Linked DNA regions of Pseudosulfitobacter pseudonitzschiae. The protein of the gene in region 1 binds, or shares a complex with, the protein of each later gene. Links are inferred from orthologs where the notes say so. Each region holds a gene or a part of one and is shown in the gene's direction. Other genes may lie near its edges. The genes, in order: SULPSESMR1_RS07020, eno and pnp.

Region 1 (3,601 bases):
GTCGGATTATTTGCAGAATTGATCCGCCGTGATCGGCAACGCGGCATTTTCGCGCAAACCGGATTCTACCATATGGTGCAGTGGCTTTGATGGCTGCTGCATCATTGCGTTTGGTCCCGAAACAACGATTGCAATGCCCCTACAGCAGTTAGCGATTGTAATAGTGCTGTGAAACGCATTATCTAAAGGCAAGGCTTTTGACGTTATCCACACGCAAAGCCTGATGAGAGTTTCGCTGTAACAGCGTTTGGTGGACACAAGTCCCCGACCTGAAACAGACCGATTGGGCCGGAAACGGCTGTGAGATGCTGGCGGTATGGTGATCATATGCGCAGCTTTTGAATGGATGCGCAGGGCTCAAGGTTACTGCGTGTCGGAGAAGAACCGCGATGACGCGCGCACATGCCAAGAGCAGTCTTGCAGCAGGCCCGAGGGCCCGGTGCTGCCGCGTGTCTTTATTCGCCTTAAATAGACACGTCTCCAGAACCGCCGCACCCCCGGGTGAGACGTCGCTGCGCACGTGCAAACGGACAATATGCCTAAGAAAATGCTTATCGATGCCACCCACGCCGAAGAAACGCGCGTTGTGGTGGTCGACGGAAACAAGGTCGAGGAATTTGATTTTGAATCCGAAAACAAACGCCAGCTTGCTGGCAACATCTATCTCGCCAAGGTAACGCGGGTCGAACCGTCGCTTCAGGCGGCGTTCGTAGATTACGGCGGCAACCGTCACGGCTTTCTTGCGTTTTCGGAGATCCATCCCGATTACTACCAGATTCCTGTCGCTGACCGCGAGGCGCTGATGGAAGAAGAGCGCGCTTTTGCAGAAGCACAGCGCGCCAAGGACGAAGACGACGAGAAGCCCAAACGGTCTTCGCGGTCGCGCTCGCGCAGCCGGTCCACAACCAAGGCCGAGGACACCTCGAGCGATGACGCCGTGACGTCTTCGGATGACGTGGGCGGCATGGAAACCATCGACCTCAGCGATGATGCCGATGGCGTTGACGAAGGGTCTTCGCCAATGGAAACCGTGCGCGAAACGCCGGTTGAAACCCCAGCGGCGGACGACGATAGCGATCATGACGATGAAGACACATCGTCCGACGCTGCCGACAAAGATGACACCATCGAATCCGTGGCCGACGAAGACGACAGCGAAGACATCCGCCCCGTCCGCAAACCCCGCGCCAAACGCTATAAGATCCAGGAAGTCATCAAGGTTCGCCAGATCCTGCTGGTGCAGGTCGTGAAAGAAGAGCGCGGCAACAAGGGCGCGGCTTTGACCACATATTTGTCGCTGGCCGGTCGCTATTGCGTCCTGATGCCGAACACGGCCCGCGGTGGCGGCATCAGCCGCAAGATCACCAATGCCCTGGACCGCAAGAAACTGAAAGAGATCGCCAACGAGATCGAAGTGCCCCGTGGCGCTGGCCTGATCGTGCGCACCGCCGGTGCCAAACGCACCAAGGCCGAGATCAAACGCGATTACGAATACCTGCAACGGATGTGGGAACAAATCCGCGAACTGACGCTCAAGTCGATTGCTCCTGCGAAAATCTACGAAGAGGGCGACCTGATCAAACGCTCGATCCGCGATCTGTATAACCGCGACATCGACGAAGTGTTTGTAGAAGGCGAACGCGGCTACCGCATCGCCAAGGACTTCATGAAAATGATCATGCCGTCCCATGCCAAAAACGTGAAACGCTACGAAGACAGCTTGCCGCTGTTCGCCCGCTATCAGGTCGAAAGCTATCTGGCGGGCATGTTCAACCCCACTGTGCAACTGCCGTCGGGCGGCTATATCGTGATCGGCGTGACCGAAGCGCTGGTGGCCATCGACGTCAACTCGGGCCGTGCCACCAAAGAAGGCTCGATCGAGCAGACCGCGACCAAGACCAACCTTGAGGCCGCCGCCGAAGTGGCACGCCAGTTGCGTCTGCGCGATCTTGCGGGTCTGATCGTCATCGACTTTATCGACATGGACGAGCGCAAGAACAACGCCGCAGTCGAAAAGATGATGAAGGACAAGCTGAAAACCGACCGCGCCCGCATTCAGGTTGGCCGCATCTCGGGCTTTGGCCTGATGGAAATGTCGCGCCAGCGTCTGCGCCCCGGCATGATCGAGGCCACGACCCAGCCGTGTCAGGCCTGTCACGGCACCGGTCTGATCCGTTCGGACGACAACCTTGCGCTGTCGATCTTGCGTCAGATCGAGGAAGAGGGCACCCGTCGCCGGTCGCGCGAAGTGCTGGTAAAATGCCCCGTTGGCATTGCGAACTTCCTGATGAACCAGAAACGCGAGCATATCGCGCAGATCGAAGTGCGCTATGGCCTGTCTGTACGGATCGAGGGTGATCCGGCGCTGGTCAGCCCCGATTTCAACCTTGAAAAGTTCAAGACCGCCACGCGTGTTGTGACGGCTGCGACGCATGTGGTGTCGGTCGACACATCCATCATGGACCAGATCGACGAAGCGGACGCAGCAGCAGCCGAGGCCGCCGAGGCGCGCGAGATCGCGGCCGAAGCGGAGCAAGAAGCGAAATCCTTGCAGTCTGCGCCTTCGCAGTCCGCACCGTCGCACCCTGCGGCAGAGCTGGGCGAAGATGGCGAACCCAAACCCAAACGGCGTCGTCGTCGTCGGCGGCGGCGGAGCAAGTCCTCGACAGGTGAGGATCAGAATGGCGAGAACGGTCGCGACGATGACGATCAGGACGACACCAATAGTGACACATCCGGTGACACATCCAAGCCCGAGACCCCGGCCGAGGCAGATGCCACCGAGGACAAGCCGAAACCGGCCAGAAGCCGGTCGCGTTCTTCCACCAAGAAAACCGAGCCCACTGGCGAGGCCGCAACTGACATGATCGCAGATGATGCGGATACGACAGCCAAGCCTAAGGTGACGCGCACACGTTCGACACGCACGACCTCGTCCACCGCGAAGTCGTCGACAACGGCCAAGGCTGCGACGTCAAAGGCCACAACGGCTAAATCCACCAAGGCGAAAGCTGCGGCAGCGGAAACTTCGGATGCCGATGCGCCCGCGCCAAAGCCCAAGCGCACGCGGACCACGGCCAAGTCCAAAGCCGCAGCCGCAGCCGAGGCAAAAGCCGCCGCAGAGGCCGAAGCAAATGCGGCACCGAAGACCGAATCCCCCGCCGCAGAGGTTCAAGCCGTAGCGCCGGAGGTAAAAACCCAAGCACCGGAAGCTCAGCCCGCCGTGGCAGATGCGCCAGCCGCCGAGGTCAAGACGCAAGCGCCCGAGGCGAAGGCAGAGGAGCCAGCACCCGAAGCGGTCCCGACGCAAGCTCCTAAGGTTGCAGAAAAAGCCAAACCGGCGAACGAAGACACGCCCGCCAAGCCCAAGCGCAAAGGTTGGTGGTCATTGGGTGGCTAAGGCCAATCACATGACAAGAGACAGGGGCGCGGCCGCAGGGCCGCGCCCCTTTTTCGTTATGTCCGATGCAACTCAGGTGGTCGAAACAGCCTGTGCCAAGTCAATTCTGCCGCAGGAAAAATGGCGCTCGATCACTTCGGGGTAGGGCTTATTTGTTGCCCATCAATGCACTTATAGGTAGTATCGAGAAAAGAGCAGCAG
Region 2 (3,153 bases), 110 kb from region 1 along the record:
CGAGGATTTGCCGGTTGGTCAGATTATGGGCTTGCTGGGAATCGGCGGGGCTTCCGTCTTTGCCGTGCTGGTGCGCGCGCAGGAGCGCGAGCTGTTTCCGCGTGCGGCGCTGTCCGGTCCTGTGCTGCTGCGCAATGCGGGCGAATTGCTCGGCACGCTGGGCTTTATCACGGCCATCGCGCTGATCCCGCTGTCAACCGCCTCGGCAATTTTGCAAGCGACCCCGCTGGTGGTCACGCTGGGCGCGGCGCTGTTTCTGGGCGATCCGGTGGGCTGGCGGCGTTGGACCGCGATCCTTGTGGGCTTTGCCGGTGTGATGCTGGTGATCCGTCCGGGGTTGGACGGATTTGACATATTGTCGTTGTTTGCATTGCAGGGGGTTATCGGTCTGGCCATCCGCGATCTGGCAACGCGGCGTGTGCCTGCGACAACCTCGTCCATGCAGTTGAGTTTTCTGGCGTTTCTGACTTTGGTTCCCACCGGCGTGGTCCTGCTGGTGGTCAGCGGCACGCCTTTGGTCCGGCCCGAACCGTTACACTGGCTGCTGATGGGGGGCGCTGTGCTGTTCGGGGTTTTCTCGTACTACGGGATCGTGGCCGCCATGCGCGTGGGCGAGATCAGTTTTGTCACGCCCTTCCGCTATTCGCGGCTGGTTTTTGCATTGATCATCAGCATCTTTGCCTTTTCCGAAAGCGTGGATACGCTGACCTATGTGGGGGCGGCGATTATTGTGGCATCGGGCATCTACACCGTCTGGCGCGAACGCAGGATAGGGCGCAAAACCACAGCGGGGCCGATCACCCCCCTTCCCCTGCGCATCGACCCAAGTTATGACCCTGCCAAGCCCAGCACAAAGGACATTTCCCAATGAGCACCATTATCGACATTCACGCCCGCGAAATCCTCGACAGCCGTGGCAACCCCACCGTCGAAGTCGACGTGATACTGGAAGACGGCACAATGGGCCGCGCAGCCGTGCCATCGGGCGCATCCACTGGCGCCTATGAAGCGGTTGAAAAGCGCGATGGCGACAAGTCGCGCTATATGGGCAAGGGCGTGCTGGAAGCCTGCGCCGCTGTCAACGGCGAGATCGCCGAGGCACTGGTGGGCATTGACGCGACGGAGCAGGTCGAGATCGACGCCATCATGATCGAACTGGACGGCACCGACAACAAAAGCCGTCTGGGCGCCAATGCCATTCTGGGCGTATCGCTGGCTACGGCCAAAGCGGCGGCAGACTATTGTTCGCAGCCTTTGTACCGCTATGTGGGCGGCACCTCGGCGCGGGTTCTGCCGGTGCCGATGATGAACATCATCAACGGCGGCGAACATGCCGACAACCCGATCGACATTCAGGAATTCATGATTATGCCGGTGTCGGCCACCAGCATCCGCGACGCGGTGCGTATGGGGTCCGAAGTGTTCCACACCCTGAAAAAAGAGCTGTCCGCCGTCGGCCTGTCCACCGGCATCGGCGACGAAGGCGGCTTTGCCCCCAACATCAGCTCGTCGCGCGACGCGCTGGATTTCATTCTGAAATCCATTGAGAAAGCAGGCTACAAACCCGGCGAGGATATCTATCTGGCGCTGGATTGTGCCGCGACCGAATATTACTGCGATGGCAAATACGAACTGTCGGGCGAAGGCAAGTCGCTGACATCGGATGAAAATGTGGCCTATCTGGCGGCGCTGGTGAACGACTATCCGATCATCTCGATCGAAGACGGCATGTCCGAAGATGACTGGGACGGCTGGAAAACCCTGACCGAAGTGCTGGGCGACAAGGTGCAGCTGGTTGGCGACGATCTGTTCGTGACCAACCCTGTGCGTTTGGCCGACGGCATCGGGCGCGGCTGCGCCAATTCGATGCTGGTCAAGGTCAACCAGATCGGCACCCTGACCGAAACGCTAAAGGCGGTCGATATGGCACACCGTGCGGGATACACCAACGTGATGTCCCACCGCTCGGGCGAGACCGAGGATGCGACCATTGCTGACCTCGCCGTCGCGACCAACTGCGGCCAGATCAAGACCGGCTCGCTGGCGCGGTCCGACCGGCTGGCGAAATACAACCAGCTGATCCGCATCGAAGAAGCGCTGGGCGAAACCGCAGAATTCGCGGGCCGCAGCATCCTGCGCTGATGCCGCTGACCATCCGCCCCATCCGGTTTCCAGAGGACGCAGAGGCGCTGGCGCGCCTTTGCTGGGGTTATCGCGATCTGCTGGCGGCGCGTTGCGCCGCGACGCCGGCGATTGTGAACGCCTATTATTCCGAAGACAGCTATGCCGCGCTGATCGACGATCTGCCGCGCATCCATGCCCGTCCTGCGGGAGATATACTGCTGGCCGAACTGGATGGCCTGGCTGTGGGATGCGCGATGTACTACCCGTTGGACCTGCCCACCACCTGCGAGATCAAGCGCGTCTTTGTCGAAGACAGCGCGCGCGGGCATGGTGCAGGCAAGGCGCTGATGCGGGACGCAATGCAGCGCGCCCGCGCAGATGGTTACGACCGCATGGTGCTGGACACAATGTATCTGCTGACCGAAGCGATTGCGCTGTACGAGGCGCTTGGCTTTGCACCTTGCCCGCCGTTCTACACGCCCGAACCGGTCTTTGCACCGATCCTGCGCTTTTACGACCACCCGCTTTAGACAGAATAGCTCAGCTTGACGCCATGTGATGCACAGGGATCAAGATCGTAAACGTCGACCCCATGCCCAACTCGCTGACATAGTGGATGCTGCCGCCGTGGCGCAGCATCAGTTGTTTGGAAATGTGCATGCCCAGACCGCTGCCATAGACCTTTTTTGTGTCGGTCGCGTCAACTTGGGTAAAGCGGCCAAACACCGTTTCCTCGGATCCCGGAGGAATGCCCGCGCCCGTGTCCTTTACGACGACATAGGCCATGCCCGCATCGGCATAGAGGTTCACATCGACATAAGCGTTGGCGTGCGAAAACTTCATCGCGTTGGACAGAACATTCACGATCACCTGCCGCAAGCGGTCGGCATCGGCCCAGACCTGTACATCACCCACCTGTTTTTTGTACAGGATCTTGATGTTCTTTTCGGGTTGAAAGGTTTCCATTCCGTCAACCGCGTCCGACACAATTTCTTCCAGATCGCAGGCATCGAATTTCAACTGGAAGTC
Region 3 (3,143 bases), 1.5 Mb from region 1 along the record:
GCGGTCGCGGTGGTCCTGTTCGCCTTTTCCACCATGATCTCTTGGTCGTACTATGGGCTGAAAGCGTGGACCTACCTGTTCGGCGAGGGCAAGACCTCGGAACTGGTGTTCAAGGTAATCTTCTGCATCTTCATCGTCATCGGTGCCGCAGCCAGTCTTGGTCCGGTCATCGACTTCTCGGATGCGGCGATCTTTGCCATGGCCGTGGTCAACATCCTTGCGCTTTACTTCCTGATGAAGCTGGTGCGGGTCGAGCTGAACTCTTATGCCCGCCGCCTGAAATCGGGTGAAATCGTCAAGTTCAACTGACCGTTTTTCCGGCGCAGGCGGAACAAGCGCCGCCTGCGCCAAAACCATCGCAACCGCGCCCTGCACTTCGGGGCGCGGTTGTTTCTTTTGAGGGCATCAGGCACCGCATCGCCATAGCAGCAAAGGCTTTCCATATAGCTCAAAACACTGTATGCCCCGCCAATCTGAGATCGGCGCCCGGACTCCAGCGCCCGAAAAGAAGATACCGGAGTCAGGGGCAATACGGCCCCTAAGCAAATGGCCGATATGGCCAACCTGAGGAACGTAGATGTTTAACGTAACGACGAAATCGATGCAGTGGGGCGAAGAGACGCTGACACTGGAAACCGGAAAAGTGGCCCGTCAGGCGGACGGGTCTGTGATCGCCACGCTGGGCGAGACTTCGGTCATGGCAAACGTAACCTTTGCCACAAAACAAAAACCCGGTCAGGATTTTTTCCCGCTGACCGTCCATTACCAAGAGAAATACTATGCTGCGGGCAAAGTGCCCGGTGGCTTTTTCAAACGTGAGGCCCGCCCCACCGAGAAAGAAACCCTGACCGCGCGTTTGATCGACCGTCCGATCCGCCCGCTGTTCGTCCCCGGCTTTAAAAACGAAGTTCTGGTGATGTGTACCGTTCTGTCCCATGATCTGGTCAACGACCCGGATATGGTTGCGATGATCGCCGCCAGTGCCGCGCTGACCATTTCAGGTGCGCCCTTTATGGGTCCGATCGCGGCTTGCCGCGTTGGTTTCGAGGGCGGCGATTACGTCCTGAACCCCACGGTCGACGACATGCAAGACCTGCGCCTGAACCCCGATCAGCGTCTTGATCTGGTTGTTGCCGGCACCAAAGACGCCGTGATGATGGTTGAATCCGAAGCCTACGAGCTGTCGGAAACCGAAATGCTGGGTGCGGTGAAATTCGCACATGAACAAATCCAGCCGGTCATCGACCTGATCATCGAACTGGCTGAAAGCTCTGCAAAAGAGCCGTTCGATTTCCAGCCTGCCGACTATTCCGAATTGTCCGCTGCTGTCAAAGCCGCTGGCGAGACAGAAATGCGCGCCGCCTTTGCGATCAGCGACAAGCAAGAGCGCACATCGGCTGTTGCTGCTGCCCGTGACACCATTCTGGCGGCCCTGTCGGACGAACAAAAAGAAGACCCGAACCTGGGTTCTGCGTTGAAGAAGCTGGAAGCGTCTATCCTGCGCGGTGACGTGGTGAAAACAGGCAAGCGCATCGACGGTCGTAAAACCGACGAGATCCGTGACATCGTGTGCGAAACCGGTCTTCTGCCGCGCACCCACGGTTCGGCCTTGTTCACCCGTGGCGAAACCCAAGGTCTGGTTGTGACCACGCTGGGCACCGGCGATGACGAACAGTTCATCGACGCCTTGCACGGCAACTTCAAATCCAACTTCCTGCTGCACTATAACTTCCCCCCCTATTCTGTGGGTGAAGTGGGTCGTGTCTCTGGCCCGGGCCGTCGCGAAATTGGCCACGGCAAGCTGGCATGGCGCGCGCTGCAGGCAGTTCTGCCCGCATCGACCGACTTCCCTTATACCATCCGCGTCGTCTCCGAGATCACTGAATCCAACGGTTCCAGCTCGATGGCATCGGTCTGCGGCGGTTCGCTGTCGATGATGGACGCGGGCGTTCCGCTGAAATCGGCTGTGGCCGGTGTGGCGATGGGTCTGATCCTGGAAGAAGACGGCTCCTACGCGATCCTGTCCGACATTCTGGGTGACGAAGACCACCTGGGCGACATGGACTTTAAAGTGGCCGGTACCGAAAACGGCATCACGTCGTTGCAGATGGACATCAAGATCGCAGGCATCACGCCCGAGATCATGGAAAAAGCTCTGGAGCAGGCCAAAGCGGGCCGTATGCACATTCTGGGCGAGATGAACAAAGCGCTGACCGGCGCGTCGGACTTCTCGGTTCACGCACCGCGCATCGAAACCATGCAGGTTCCGACAGACAAAATCCGCGAAGTCATCGGTTCGGGCGGCAAAGTGATCCGTGAAATCGTTGAAGTGTCGGGCGCCAAAGTCGACATCAACGACGACGGCATCATCAAGATTGCGTCGCCCAACGGCGAAGCGATCAAGAAAGCCTATGACATGATCTGGTCGATCGTGGCCGAACCCGAAGAAGGTGCGGTTTATACCGGCACCGTCGTGAAGATCGTCGATTTCGGCGCCTTCGTGAACTTCTTTGGCAAGCGCGATGGTCTGGTCCACGTCAGCCAGATCGAAAACCGCCGTCTGAACCATCCGTCGGATGTGCTGAAAGAAGGCCAAGAGGTCAAAGTGAAGCTGTTGGGCTTTGATGACCGTGGCAAGGTGCGCCTGTCGATGAAAGTCGTCGATCAGGAAACCGGCGAAGAAGTCAAAAAAGAAGAAGACGCCGAATAAGGCGCTTTGTTCTTTTGAGAATACAAAAGGCCCCGGTGTTTCCACCGGGGCCCTTTTTCATCTGCGACCGGAATTACTCGGCCGCTTGGGCCGTACCGTTCAAGATCGGATAGTCGGTATAACCCTCTGCGCCCCCACCATAGAACGTGGCGGGGTTCGCCTCGTTATAGGGGCCGTCTAGCGCGATCCGTTTGGTCAGGTCGGGGTTGGCAATATACATCCGTCCAAAGGCAACAGCGTCGGCGCGTCCCTCTTCGATCCACTGGGCGGCTTCTTCGGGTTTGAAGCCACCGTTTATGATAAACGGGCCATCGAAAGCCGCGCGCATGGCATCCACGATCTTTGTATTCTCAGGATCGCCCGAACGGACAACGTGCAAATAGGCCAGCCCCTTGCCTGACAACGCCTTGGCCGCTGCAACATAGGTTTCCAT

Evidence for each region.
Region 2: the proteins of SULPSESMR1_RS07020 (region 1) and eno are in contact, whole or in part, in a solved structure (PDB 2FYM), measured with the Escherichia coli proteins. The link is inferred for Pseudosulfitobacter pseudonitzschiae from one-to-one orthologs.
Region 3: the proteins of SULPSESMR1_RS07020 (region 1) and pnp are in contact, whole or in part, in a cryo-EM structure (PDB 9QH0), measured with the Escherichia coli proteins. The link is inferred for Pseudosulfitobacter pseudonitzschiae from one-to-one orthologs.

The regions. Positions count from the first base shown.
Region 1 is NZ_CP022415.1:1,448,803-1,452,403, forward strand. Bases 154-3,600 are described here. They hold SULPSESMR1_RS07020 (Rne/Rng family ribonuclease), read left to right. Parts: upstream 154-535; coding sequence 536-3,400; downstream 3,401-3,600. Outside these bases: SULPSESMR1_RS07015 (sigma-54-dependent transcriptional regulator), read left to right, coding at 1-22. UniProt on the Escherichia coli protein: Endoribonuclease that plays a central role in RNA processing and decay. Required for the maturation of 5S and 16S rRNAs and the majority of tRNAs. Also involved in the degradation of most mRNAs.
Region 2 is NZ_CP022415.1:1,334,369-1,337,521, reverse strand. What follows is about bases 6-3,004. They hold eno (phosphopyruvate hydratase), read left to right. Parts: upstream 6-867; coding sequence 868-2,142; downstream 2,143-3,004. Other genes in these bases: SULPSESMR1_RS06420 (sensor histidine kinase), read right to left, coding at 2,665-3,004; SULPSESMR1_RS06425 (GNAT family N-acetyltransferase), read left to right, coding at 2,142-2,654; SULPSESMR1_RS06435 (DMT family transporter), read left to right, coding at 6-871. Outside these bases: more of SULPSESMR1_RS06435, read left to right, coding at 1-5; more of SULPSESMR1_RS06420, read right to left, coding at 3,005-3,153. UniProt on the Escherichia coli protein: Catalyzes the reversible conversion of 2-phosphoglycerate (2-PG) into phosphoenolpyruvate (PEP). It is essential for the degradation of carbohydrates via glycolysis.
Region 3 is NZ_CP022415.1:2,936,254-2,939,396, forward strand. What follows is about bases 155-3,143. They hold pnp (polyribonucleotide nucleotidyltransferase), read left to right. Parts: upstream 155-577; coding sequence 578-2,710; downstream 2,711-3,143. Other genes in these bases: SULPSESMR1_RS14465 (alanine/glycine:cation symporter family protein), read left to right, coding at 155-309; SULPSESMR1_RS14475 (alkene reductase), read right to left, coding at 2,784-3,143. In the rest of the region: more of SULPSESMR1_RS14465, read left to right, coding at 1-154. UniProt on the Escherichia coli protein: Involved in mRNA degradation. Catalyzes the phosphorolysis of single-stranded polyribonucleotides processively in the 3'- to 5'-direction. Also involved, along with RNase II, in tRNA processing.